One region of the Desulfovibrio desulfopostgatei genome, then DNA from elsewhere that is predicted to be linked to it. Evidence: predicted binding sites of a transcription regulator. Region 1 holds the regulator's gene; the other holds the start of a gene.
The links. The regulator sigma-54, encoded in region 1, starts transcription at its own class of promoters, with help from an activator protein. The targets are predictions, from matches to a motif close to CTGGCACGGNNNNTGCTT.
Positions count from the first base shown of each region.

Region 2: the regulator sigma-54 is predicted to act here: its motif matches at 4,434-4,451, upstream of nifH (nitrogenase iron protein).

Region 1 covers NZ_JBRBQS010000002.1:1,460,408-1,466,779, reverse strand. The annotation lists gene ACUZ9Q_RS06535 (hypothetical protein) at 240-716, opposite strand; gene ACUZ9Q_RS06530 (PTS sugar transporter subunit IIB) at 915-1,373, opposite strand; gene ACUZ9Q_RS06525 (PTS sugar transporter subunit IIA) at 1,375-1,815, opposite strand; gene rapZ (RNase adapter RapZ) at 1,849-2,799, opposite strand; gene hpf (ribosome hibernation-promoting factor, HPF/YfiA family) at 2,986-3,525, opposite strand; gene rpoN (RNA polymerase factor sigma-54) at 3,562-4,986, opposite strand; gene ACUZ9Q_RS06505 (CTP synthase) at 5,281-6,372, opposite strand, start outside.
Region 2 covers NZ_JBRBQS010000002.1:1,932,082-1,938,453, reverse strand. The annotation lists gene ACUZ9Q_RS08535 (nitrogenase component 1) at 1-1,219, opposite strand, end outside; gene nifD (nitrogenase molybdenum-iron protein alpha chain) at 1,221-2,810, opposite strand; gene ACUZ9Q_RS08525 (P-II family nitrogen regulator) at 2,822-3,199, opposite strand; gene ACUZ9Q_RS08520 (P-II family nitrogen regulator) at 3,209-3,532, opposite strand; gene nifH (nitrogenase iron protein) at 3,560-4,381, opposite strand; gene ACUZ9Q_RS08510 (class I SAM-dependent methyltransferase) at 5,187-5,942, opposite strand; gene ACUZ9Q_RS08505 (anaerobic glycerol-3-phosphate dehydrogenase subunit C) at 6,135-6,372, opposite strand, start outside.

The sequences.
Region 1 (6,372 bases):
CGTGGCATGGGTAAGAATCCAAGTTACGCTGGCGGGGGAAAAGGCCAGGTGCCGATAATTGCCGGACTCCCCGCAACTATGGCCTGCAACAGGCAGTCTACAACTTAGGAGGTTGTCGCTCTCCCGGTAGGCGCAAGGGGGGCCGCGTAACTCAAGACGAATGCGCGGCCAAGCCGAACCACAGCAGTTTCTCCACCCGCCCACTACCCTGTTGCCGCCACTTCTCAGTTGCGCCGCTTCTAGTTGCCGCCCCAAATGAGCAAGGCCAGCGCGCCCAGCGTTCCCACAAGCACGGCGTAGGCCTGCCGTGTGCGCAGCGACAGCACCGCCCCAAGCAGGGCCGCCACATACAGGGCCGACCACGTCACCGCCCGCAGGGCCGGTATGGCATGATGCGCCGAAAGCACCGCCAGCAGCATATAAATCAGCCCAAAGCACGCAATATACAGCGCCGCCTGCCACAAGGCGCGGCACAGCCCGGCCCGCAGAATAACCCGCCCCGGCGATGCTCCCCCGCTGCCGCTCCCCCACGCCACCACGGCATCCACCATCGGGTTCAGGCTGATGCGCTGGCGCTGTTCACACCAGCTCGCCGTGTACGCCGCCATCATTGCAAGTATGAGCGGCAACAGCGCCATACCGGGCTGATCCAGCCCAAACTGCCTGCACAGGGGAAACACCAGCAGAAAGCTCAGGCTGCCATACGGCGGCACCACGCTGCCAAGTTCCAGCGCGTCAAGCCAGAGCAGTTCGATGATTATGCCAAGGGGGAGAGCCAGCGACCAGTCGCCGGTAAAAAAGCCCGCGAACAGGGCCAGACAGATGGGGCGGTCTACAAGGCCAACGATGCAGGTTGAACGCGCAGCGCCAGCCAGGGCAAAAAAAAAGCGTAGGGAGCCCCAGCAGCGAATACATCAGAAAAGTTGATCATTGGGGCCTCGAACTGTCTCTGTGGGAACGCAGCGAAAATCAAGCTGCACAAGATGATCCTGTATAACGTGCAGGTCTTCCCTGTCCTGTGCGGAAAGGGCCACATGGGGCAGCACCTGTAGCTTGTCCGGCGCGTAGTGCAGGTTGCCCATGTTCAGCACCTGCATGAGGATGCCGGCATCACAGGCGCGCCGCGCATCCTGACAATTGGCAAACAGCACAAAACAGTCATCGCCGCAGGAATTGAGCGTGGCAGCCAGTTCCTTTACGCTGATGAAATGGGTCATCACGCGCTGCGGCACTGCCAGTTCAATTATCTGCTGCCGCATTATGTCGTCCGCAAGTTCGTCGTTGGCTACCACCAGATGTCGCGCCCCTGTGTAGGGTAACCAGGCCTCGATTACCTGGCCGTGAACCAGGCGATTGTCCACGCGAAACCACATACTAGCTATCGGCTTTGTCACGTTTGTTGCGCAGCATGCTGCCCGCAACCACAATGCCTTTTGCACCTGCCTCGCCAGCTATGCGGGCCACTTCTTCAAGCTCCTTGTCACGCGAGGTAAACACCTTGAGCAGCATGGGCAAGTTAACGCCGGTAACAACCTCAACCTTATGGGTTGCCAGCAGCGAAAGCGCAAGATTGGTGGGCGTGCCGCCAAACATATCGGTAAGAATAATGACGCCCGCGCCCTTGTCGAGCCGCTGGGTTGCGTCTGTAAGGCGGCGAACGGTTTCGGAAACCTCGTGCGCCACGTCAACACTGATGGAGCTGCAGTCGCTCTGCTGCCCGAGTATGAATTCGGCGGTGCGCAGCATGGCCGAACCATAGTCGGCATGCGAAACCAGAATGATTCCAACCTGAGTCTTCTTGTTTTCGTCCGTCATGACAACCTCACGCAACAGAACGTGCCAGCTTTTTTAGCCAAGTTCAAGGTGCCGATGCTCCAGAAAAGCCGGATAATCAGCCTGCCGCAGCGCCTGTAAAATTTCTTCGGCCATTGCCACCGAGCGGTGGCGGCCGCCGGTACAGCCCACGGCCACGGTTATGCGGTAGCGGCCTTCGGCCTCCATGAGCGGCAGCATGAAAAACAGCAGATCAACCAGCTTGTCGCGGTATTCGCGGGCGTGGGGCGAATTGAACACATAGTCGGCAACGGGTTTGTCCTTGCCGCTCATGGGGCGCAGCTCGTCCACAAAATAGGGATTTGCCAGAAAACGCAGGTCAAAAACCAGATCAGCCTCGCGCGGTACACCGTATTTGAAGCCAAAAGAAATCACGTTGACCCTGATGGCCCGCAGCTTGCCCTTGTTGCCGCTCCAGCGCTTCTGGATGGCGCGCCGCAGGTCATGGATGGAAAAACGCGAGGTGTCGATGACCAGATCAGCCATTTCGCGCAGAGGGCGCAGGCTGCTGCGCTCTGCCAGCAGCGCCGCCTCAAGGCCCATGCCCTCGCGTTCCAGCGGATGCGGGCGGCGTGTCGAAGCGTAGCGGCGAATGAGTTCCTGATTGTTGGCCTCAAGAAAAAGCAGCATGGGGCGGATGTTTTTGCCCGCAAGCATGCTCAGGCAGTCGTTGATGTCTTCCACAAAATTGCTCTGGCGCAGGTCCATACCCAGAGCGATGCCCTTGAAATGGCTCATGGAGGGGCGCGACATCATGTCCACCATTTCCATGACAAGGCTCACGGGCAGCCCGTCGACCACAAAGTGGCCCATGTCTTCAAAAACCTTGAGCGCCGTGCTTTTGCCAGCGCCGGAAAGGCCCGTGACAATGCACACCTGCACATCCACGCCGGGAACGGGCGCGTCAGCATCAGGCTTTGCGTCAAGGGTGGAATCTGTGGGGGGTATCTGCGCGGAATCCTTCATGACATTCGCCTCTTCGGGGTCAGATCGCCGTTTGCAGCCGGGGTTGTGCGCCACAGGCTTCTGACGGACGTTGCCAAATCCGCGCCGCGCTCAAGCCCGTGTAAGGCCATTGCGCGGCAACCGGCAGGGGGGGTGCGCCTGAAACGGGGGCGGGCCGTTGCCAGCCCGCCCCCTCATTATGAATGATTACAACACGGGGTCAATGAGGGCATAGCCGCTCACCTTGGTGCGGTATACCACATTGATGCGGTTGTTTTCTGCGTTAAAGAACACCAGAAACTCGCTGCCGATGGAATCAAGCTGCATGAGCGCTTCATCCAGATGCAGGGGCTTGGTGGCGAGGCGGTCGGTGCCGTCAACGGGCTGCTGCACGTCGGCTTCGGCATCGAGGTTGTAGGTAAACACGTCCACATCCGTATTGCGGGCGTGCCGCCGCTGGGCCTTTACGCGGGCCACCTGGCGCTTGATCTGCGATTCGACCTTGTCTGTCACAAGGTCAATGGCGGCGTACATATCCGAGGTCTGTTCCGTGGCATTGATGTGCAGGCCTTCGCCCGTAACGGTCACTTCGCAGCGATGACGGAACTTGTCGACTGTCAGCACAACGGCAACTTCAAGGCCAGAGGCCTTGCCAAAAAACCGTCCCAGCTTTTCCATGCGGCGACGGGCATACTTCTTCAGATGTTCGGAGGCTTCAAAATTCTTGAATGCAAATGAGATGTTCATAAGTTCCTCCTAAGTATTGAGCCACTCGACGGGGAATCAGAAATGCTCCTTGCGCCTTGACGAAGATGGAATATCAAGTGCCGTGCGGTATTTTGCCACCGTACGCCGCGCAATATTGACCTTGAGGCGTTCCTTGAGCATTTCGCCGATACGCTCATCGCTGAGGGGGGATCGGGTATCTTCCTCAGAGATGAATTTCTTGATCAGAGCCTTGACGCTTTCTGAGCCTACCTGACTTCCGTCATCGAGTTCAAGGCCGCTGTTAAAGAAAAACTTCAATTCAAAGATGCCGTGGGGCGTTGCCACATACTTGTTGGTGGTAATGCGGCTCACCGTTGATTCGTGCATGCTGATGTCGTCAGCAATATCCTTGAGAATGAGCGGCGCGAGCTTGGTCACGCCGTCTTCAAAAAACGGCTGCTGATGGCGCACAATGCTTTCCATAACCTTGTAAAGCGTGCGCTGGCGCTGATACAGACTCTTGATAAGCCATGAGGCGGAGCGGATCTTTTCTGCGCAGTAGTCCTTTTCCTTCTCCGAGCCGCCAATGTTCATCTGGCTCATGGCCGAAAGCTGCAACTGGGGCAGGCCGTCATCGTTGAGCAAAATCACAAATTCGTCGCCCATCTTGTACACAAATACATCGGGGCTTACGTAGGTTGGCTCGCCGCCGCCAAAACTTGCGCCGGGCAATGGGTCAAGGCTCTGGATGATATCCAGATACTCCTTGAGCTCTTCCATATCGAGCTTGAACTTGCGCAGCAGGGGCTTGTAGCGCTTGGCCTCGAGGTCTTCGAGGTGCGATTCTACCAGCTCCACGAGGATGGGGTCGCGAGCGTAATTGAGGTTCTTGATCTGCACCATCAGGCATTCGCGCGCGTCACGCGCGGCAACGCCGATGGGGTCAAAAAGCTGCACCCTTTCAAGCACGGGCAGCACGGCCTCGGGCGCAACCTCGGCCATTTCGGCCACTTCTTCAATGCTGGCTTGCAGATACCCGGCTGAGGAGAGATTGCCGATAATGACCTCGCCAATGGCCTTCTGCTCTTCTGTCAGCGAAGAAAGGCGCAACTGCCAGAACAGATGCCCCTCAAGGGTGGGCTTGGCCGCATAGCGGGCTTCAAGAGGCGAAATTTCTTCGGCAAGTTCATATTCGCGCGACTGCGAAAGGCGGGGGGTGCTGGCAAACTCGCCGAGGTAATCTTCCCAGTCGGCATCCTTGGCCAGTTCCCTGTCGTACACTTCCTCCTTGGGCGCTTCGCGGCTTTCCTCGTGCTGCTCCAGGGAGGAATCGTCAGTAAGTGAAGATTCTTCGAGAAAGGGGTTTTCAAGCAGTTCCTGCTGCACAGTTTCCAGAAGTTCCACGCGTGAGAGCTGCAGCAGCTTGATTGCCTGCTGCAATTGCGGGGTCATTACCAGTTGCTGTGACAGCTTGAGTTGCTGCCGTAGTTCCAGTGCCATGTGTACTCTTTTGCCTTAACTAGCCATAGGACTATAGAATTATCTGTTTACAAGTACTGTGCCACATCTGCAAAAATTATGCAATAGCTAACAGTTGCAAGATCAGGTTCACGGCATCCCCAGCCAGCGGCAAGGGCTGTCAGCGCCAAAAATCCAGATTTGGCGCAGCATTTGCGCCGTTGGAAATAATCTGCGCACAAAAAAAGGAAGGCAATGCCCTCCCCTTTTTGCGCGATTTTGCGATACCCAAGCTTGGTGGAAACCAACAAGCCTCGCTGCGTTAACGCCGCGAAATTACACCTTGGCGAACTTTTTAGCCGCTCCGATAAATTCACGGAACAGCGGATGCGCGTTCATGGGCCGGGATTTGAATTCGGGGTGGAACTGACAGCCAAGGAACCAAGGGTGGTTCTTCAGTTCAATGATTTCCACAAGCGAATCGTCAGGGGCGGTGCCGCTGAAAACCATGCCCTTTTCGCCAAGCATTTCCTTGAAGGCATTGTTGAATTCGTAGCGGTGGCGGTGACGTTCATCAACCATGCCCTTTTTGTAGGCCACAAAGGCCTTGGTATCGGGCTGCACCTTGCAGGGGTAGGAGCCAAGGCGCATGGTGCCGCCCTTGTCGCTGCCCGCGTCGCGTTTTTCAACGTTCTTGGTGCGGAAGTCGAACCACTCGGTCATAAGGTAGATAACCTTGTGGTCAGAAAGCGGGTTGAATTCTTCAGAGTTGGCGTCATCAAGGTTTGCCACGTGGCGGGCAAATTCGATAACCGCGCACTGCATGCCAAGGCAGATGCCGAAGAAGGGAATGTTGTTTTCACGCGCATAGCGGATGGCGGCAATCTTGCCTTCCACGCCGCGGTAGCCAAAGCCGCCGGGCACAAGAATGCCGTGACAGCCCTTGAAGGATTCCGCGCAATTGCTTTCGTCCACATTCTCGGAATTGACGTAGCGCAGTTCCACTTCAACGCGGTTGGCAACGCCGCCGTGAATGAGGGCTTCGTGCAGGCTCTTGTAAGCTTCCTTGAGGTCAACGTACTTGCCCACAATGGCAATGGTGACCTTGCCCTTGGGGTTGGCGCAGTCGCTCACGAGCTTTTCCCAGGCTTCAAGGTGGGCATTGCGCGCGGGCAGGCGCAGCATGATGGCCACCTTCTGGTCAAAGCCTTCCTCATAGAACTTGAGCGGCACTTCATAAATATTGTTCACATCAACCGAAGAGAACACGGCGTCCTGATCCACATTGCAGAACAGGGCGATCTTGCGGCGCAGTTCTTCGGGGATGCTCTGCTCGCAGCGGCACAGAATGATATCGGGCTGAATGCCGATGGAGAGCAGTTCCTTGACGCTGTGCTGGGTGGGCTTGGTCTTGTGCTCGCCAGCGCT
Region 2 (6,372 bases), 470 kb from region 1:
AACCGGCGCGAACCAGCGGAATGCCCTCGGCCTTGGCGATCTGCTTGCCGTGAGAGTTGCCGAGCAAGAGGTCAACGGGTTCTTCCTTGATGAACTGGTGCAGGTCAAAGAGGTCCTTGGCGGCAAAGGCCTGGCATTCTTCTTCCTTGCCGTATTCCTTGAACATGGCCTTGGCCAGCTTGACGAAGGTTTCGCCGGGCGTACCGGTGAGCACGTACTTGGGGATCATGCCCAGTTCGAGGCAGAAGCGGGTCATGCCAAGCACTGTGTCGGGGTCGCCGTACACGGCAACTTTCTTGCCGTAGAAGTACGGGTTGGCGTCCAGCATGAGGTCAAGCAGGCGACCACGTTCTTCGTCAATAAGCGGGTCAACTTCGCCCCCATTGAGGTTTGCCATGGCCATGACAAAGGCATCGGTATCGGCCAGGCCGATGGGCAGGGGCAGCAGGTCAAAATCCACGCCGCACTTGCGCTTGAGTTGGGCCGCGGGTTCCTCGCTGGTCAGGCGGCCAAGGGCCAGAACCTTACGGCAGGTGCCAAGGGCGCGGATTTCTTCAACCGTGGTGCCGCCATCAGGGTACATCTTGTATTCGCCGGTCATGGGGGCATCCATGACGTTGCTGCAATCGGGGAACATGATGGACTTGAGCTTCATCAGGTTCACAAGGTGCTTGTATTCACGGATGTCGCCAGGGTTCACAAAACCGGGGAACACCGCCACGGTTTCCGTGGTTTTGCCCTTGGCGGCAAGGTAGTTGATAAAACCGGCCATCATGTTGCCAAAGCCCGTCACGTGCGAGCCAACGTAGCTCGGCGTGTTGCAGTGCACCACGAGCTTGTCGTCCGGAATTTCCATTTCGTCGATGTAGGTCTTGAGGTCATCACCGATGGTTTCAGAAAGACATGTGGTATGCACGGCAATAATGTCGGGGTTATAGACCTCAAAAGTGGTCTTGACGCCCTGACGGATGTTGGGGCCGCCGCCGAACACGCAGGCGCCTTCCGTAAAGGAACTGGTGACGGCAATGGCTGGTTCCTTAAAGTGACGCGTAAGGTAGGTGCGGTGGTAAGAAGCACAACCCTGCGATCCGTGGCTGTAAGGCATGCAGTTGCGCACGCCCAGGGCGGCAAACAGCGCGCCCACCGGCTGACAGGTCTTGCACGGGTTGATAAGAACGCCCGATCTGTTCACATGTGTCTTTGGGGTGAGGTCAAGCATACTATTCTCCCACAGTTCCTTGCAGGGTGGCGCGGTTCTTCCAGGGCGGGGTTACCATGTGCCACGCGGGGGTAAAGTAACCCATGCAGAGGTCGTAACCGAACTGCGTTGCGCCCTTGAAACCCGCGTAAGGCCCGCTGTAATCGTAGCTGTGCAACTGGCGCGAGAGCGTGCCGGCCTTTTGCAGCGCGTACTTGTCCTTGATGCCGGAGAAGAACATGTCGGGCTTGAGGATTTCCATAAATTTTTCAGCTTCGTACATGTTGAGGTCGTCAACCACGTAGGTTCCCTCATCCATGTCGCGTATCATGCCGTGGTACTTTTCAAGCGGGATCTCGGCGGCCAGCTTGTCGTACTGTTCCTGCGTAAGGTAGGCGTGATACTTCTTTTCGTCCTTTTCCACGGTGATGTGTTCGATGTTCTTGCTGTCCGCGTCGTCCTTGATGTTGGGGATGATTTCCCGGCCTTCGTAGTCGTCGCGGTGGCCGAATTCGTACCCGGCAAGCACTGTCTTGATGCCCAGATCCTGCAGCAGGCCCTGGTAGTGGTGCGAGCGGCTGCCGCCCACAAAGAGGGCTGCGGTCTTGCCGTTGAGGCGGGCCTTGTAGGCCGCCATCTGATCCTGCACCTCGGCCAGTTCTTCGGCGATAACCTGCTCGGTACGCTGCGCAAGCTCTGGATCGCCAAAGTAGGCAGCCATGTCGCGCAGGCTCTGAACTGTTCCTTCCAGGCCGATAAAGTTGACCTTGAGCCAGTCCACGCCGTACTTGGTCTTCATCATTTCGGCGATGTAGTTGATGGAGCGGTGGCACTGCACGAGGTTCAGGTTTGCCTTGTGCGAGCTGGCTATGCGTTCCACTTCTCCGTCGCCCGTGAACACCGAAACAACTTCGTAGCCAATCTTTTTAAGGATGCGTTCCTGTTCCCAGCCGTCGCCGCCGATGTTGTATTCGCCAAGGATGTTGATCGAATACTTGGTGGCGGGTTCATAATCGCCAGTTCCGATAACGCGCTTCATAAGACCGTTGTTGGCGATATGGTGGCCCGCCGACTGGCTTACGCCCTTGTAACCCTCGCAGCTATATGCCACGCAGCGGATGCCGTATTCTTGTTCAGCTTCTGCGGCCACGGCCTGAATGTCGTCACCGATCAGGCCCACAGGGCAGGTGGCGGCGATCATGATGGTCTTGGGGTGCATAAGCTCCATGATTTCATCAATGGCCTTCTTGAGCTTCTTGGTGCCGCCAAAGACGATGTCCGGTTCCTGCATGTCCGTGGTAAAGCAGTACTGGATGTAATTGGGGGTATCCCCTTCTGCCTTGGCCTTGTTGCGGCGCGTACCCCAGCTATAGAAGCCGCAGCCCACAGGGCCGTGGGTGATCGTAACCATGTCCTTGATGGGGCCGAGCACAACGCCCTTGCAGCCAGCGTAACAGCAGCCCCGGTTGGTCATGATGCCGGGAATGGCACGCGTGTTGGCGATAATAATCTGGTCTTCCGCAGGATTGACCTTGAGCATGTGCTCCTTGCGGTTCTTGAAGACCTTGGCGTTGTAGCGCTCAAGCACTACTGCGTTGGCGTCAATACTCATACATACCTTCCTTATGCGTCAGCGCGCTCGCCCGTGCGAACCACATAGGATTCTTCCACCGGCATCACAAAGATCTTTCCGTCGCCGGGGTGGCCGGTGCTGTTGGCTTCTATGATGGCCTTGACCACAGCTTCGACCTTTTCATCGGGAACGCAGATATTGAACAACCGCTTGGGGATCAGCCTGCCCACTTCGGTCAGGGATTCGCCCGCCGGAGTGCGCGGCAGCTCGCCGCTTTCCATAACCATGCGCAGGGTGGCGGGATCCATGCCTTTTTTGCCGCGTCCCAGGCACTTGGTGCATGAGAATGAGGGGCATCCGGCCTTGGACAGGGCATTCTTGGTAGCCGCCACCATGTTGGCCCGAACCATTGCAACTATTTCCTGCATGGGAGCCTCCTACAGGCCGGACTTGCCGCTGCTGATGGTCCAGGCCTCGCTGACGCTTGAAACAAAGATTCTGCCATCGCCAAAGTGACCGTCGCCCGTTTTTGCCACGCGCAGGATAACGCGGATAGCATCGTCCTTGTCTTCATCGCTGACCACAAGCATGAGCATCTGCTTGGGAATTTCGTCGTACTGGATATCGCCCACCATGATGCCTTTCTGCTTGCCACGGCCCACCACATCAAGCTTGGTAACGGCGGGAAAGCCCGCTGACAGCAGCTCGGAGAGAACCTCGGTGGTCTTTTCAGGCCGAATAATCGTGCGAATCATCTGCATTGTTGTTCTCCGTTTCGTGCTGTTGGTTTAGGCGTCCATCAAGCCGTGTTCCATGAGCAGCTCTTCGAGCCGTTCCTGGGAAAGGGGCTTGGGGATAATAAACATGTCGTTACCGTCGATCTTCTGCGCCAAGGTGCGGTATTCGTCGGCCTGTCCGCAGGTGGGGTCAAATTCGATAACGGTCTGCTTGTTGATTTCGGCGCGCTGCACCATGTTGTCGCGCGGCACAAAGTGGATCATCTGGGTGCCGATTTCTTTGGCAACGGCAGAGACAAGCTCGGCTTCGCCATCAACCTTGCGGCTGTTGCAGATGATGCCGCCAAGGCGCACGCCGCCGGTGTTGGCGTACTTTTTGACACCCTTGCAGATGTTGTTGGCGGCGTAGAGGGCCATCATTTCGCCCGAAGCCACGATGTAGATTTCCTGGGCCTTGCCTTCACGGATGGGCATGGCGAAACCGCCGCACACAACGTCGCCCAAAACGTCATAGAACACGTAGTCGAGGTCTTCGGTGTAAGCGCCAAGGCGTTCCAGCAGACCGATGGAGGTGATGATACCGCGCCCGGCACAGCCAACGCCCGGTTCGGGGCCGCCGGATTCCACGCAGCGGATGCCCTTGAAGCCGTTTTTGAGCACCAGATCCAGCTCGATGTCTTCACCCTCTTCGCGCAGGGTATCGAGCACGCTCTGCTGGGCAAGGCCGCCCAGGATAAGGCGCGTGGAGTCGGCCTTGGGGTCGCAACCCACGATCATGATGTTCTTGCCCATTTCGCCAAGGCCGGCGTTAAGGTTCTGTGTGGTGGTGGACTTGCCGATACCGCCCTTGCCGTAAATAGCTACCTGACGCATGAGATTCCCTCTGGGTTTGATGTTCCCGCGCTCGTTGCGCTTGTCCCTCTTTGTGCAGAAACCGTGCCGTTAGATTAACTATATAATATTATTACATAATTTTATAATCTGCATGCACAATCAATACAAAATTGTTAAGGTGGCCTATCGTGCAGAAAAAACCGCCCTGTCTGTAACTTGCTTTAATAATAGATTTTTATTTGAAGGAAAATTTTGGCCGTAAATCGCCAATACAAATTTGTTTGAAATTGGGAACAGGTTGCAGGGAAATTGCCATGCGTGAATGTGCAGGGGCAGAATGGGCTGCATTTGGGACACACGATGATGGAAGCGGCAGAGGAAAACAGGTAGGGCAGCGATGGCTGCTCATGAGCGCAGAAAGCCCGGCCCATCAGGCAAATGGGGCGGAAGCAGGGATTGAATTGCAAAAGAGCGGTGAATTGAGAGGAGTGTGAAGGGAGGAAGGGAGCGGTTCAGGCAAGAACGTATCTGTTCGGACGGTTTTGCCAGTAGGGGAGACAGAAGGGCTCATTCATCGAGCGTGGTCAGGCCTGCATGGCCGCAAATATATGCATAGCCGAGGCAGGAAGATTTTGATTCAAAATTGTATCAAAATAGGAATGAAAGCGTAAAAGTTGCAAAGCGTGAACAAACCAACTCGCGCAAGAAATACAGCGGGCAAGACCATGCGCACGGCTTATGAGCGGCATACGCGGCAGAAATGTAGTATGGGGTTCGGGGATGGGGAAGGTGAGCTACGCGCAGCCAGAAGTTTTTAAAGTATCTGTGGGGCTTAGATCCGTGATTAGGATGTATGCCAGATCAGCATTTCAAGGGAATATTCCGTGCGTTCCACATATTCCCCGTTCTGGTTGCGAAAATTTTCAATATGGGCAGCCAGGTGGGCCATATCCGGCTCAGCGCCACGGGCGCGCAGGTTGGCGGCGCAGGCTCCAAGCAACTGGTCGCGGGTGTGCGGCACAATCCACTGACCGTCAACGGGCAGCGCTGTATACTGAACGCACTGACTCTCAAGCCATGCGCCCATATCTGGGGCATCGGCAAACTGGGGCGGCGTAATGTCGTAATGCGTGTACAGCCCGGCCATGACATCCGAAGTTTTGCGCTCGTTAAAACCCATAAAGACCACCTGCTCCAGCGCGTAGTGCTGCAGCTTTTCGCGGGCGGCGTCATCGCTCAGGGCCGGGGTCATGGAAGCAAAAACAATCTGAAAGCGTTCCTCAAGGGCAAAGTGCTCCCAGTCGGAAAGCACGGGCCGGATGTTGGCAAGGCCCTGCGCGGCGGCATCCTGCATGAGGATGCGGAGCATTTCGTCTGATATATCTACGGCAGTGACCGATGCGGCCTCCTGCGCAAGGCGGATGGTGTACATGCCGCTGCCGCAGCCCACATCCAGAACCGTTTTGCCGCGAAAATCCACGCCGTTGTCGCGCGCCAGCTGGAGCATGCGCCCCTCGTAGGTGTCAGCCCCGGCTTCATAGCGGGGAAAGGACTCAGCCCTGCTGTTCCAGAATTCCCTGGTGCTGTTTTTGGCTGTCATGGCGTATCCTTTGGGCTGGCGGCAAACCGTCTGGACAACGGGTGCAATGCACGGGAATATTCGTCTGACGGTGCGGCAAAGCCGCTGCCTGCTCTTGATTTTCGGTAGTGTTGGCAAAGCCGACATGCATGTGGCAGGCGGCTAACCGCCTGCCACATGAGTTAAGCAGAAATTGTTGCGTGAACCAGAAGCCTAGCGGGCTTCGAGCCGCTGCCGCAGAATGGTGACAGGGTGCAGGCTGAATTTGCCGGAACCGTGCGTTATCTGCACGCGGCAGGTGCCGCACTCGGAAACCGCCGCCTGCGCGCCGCTTTCGCGTACCTTGGCGAACAGTTCCGAGCCTACAGTCTGGGCAATGTCGTATTTTTCCTTTTTAAAGCCATAGCTGCCGGAAATGCCGCAGCAGCCTGCATCAGCATTTTCCACGGTC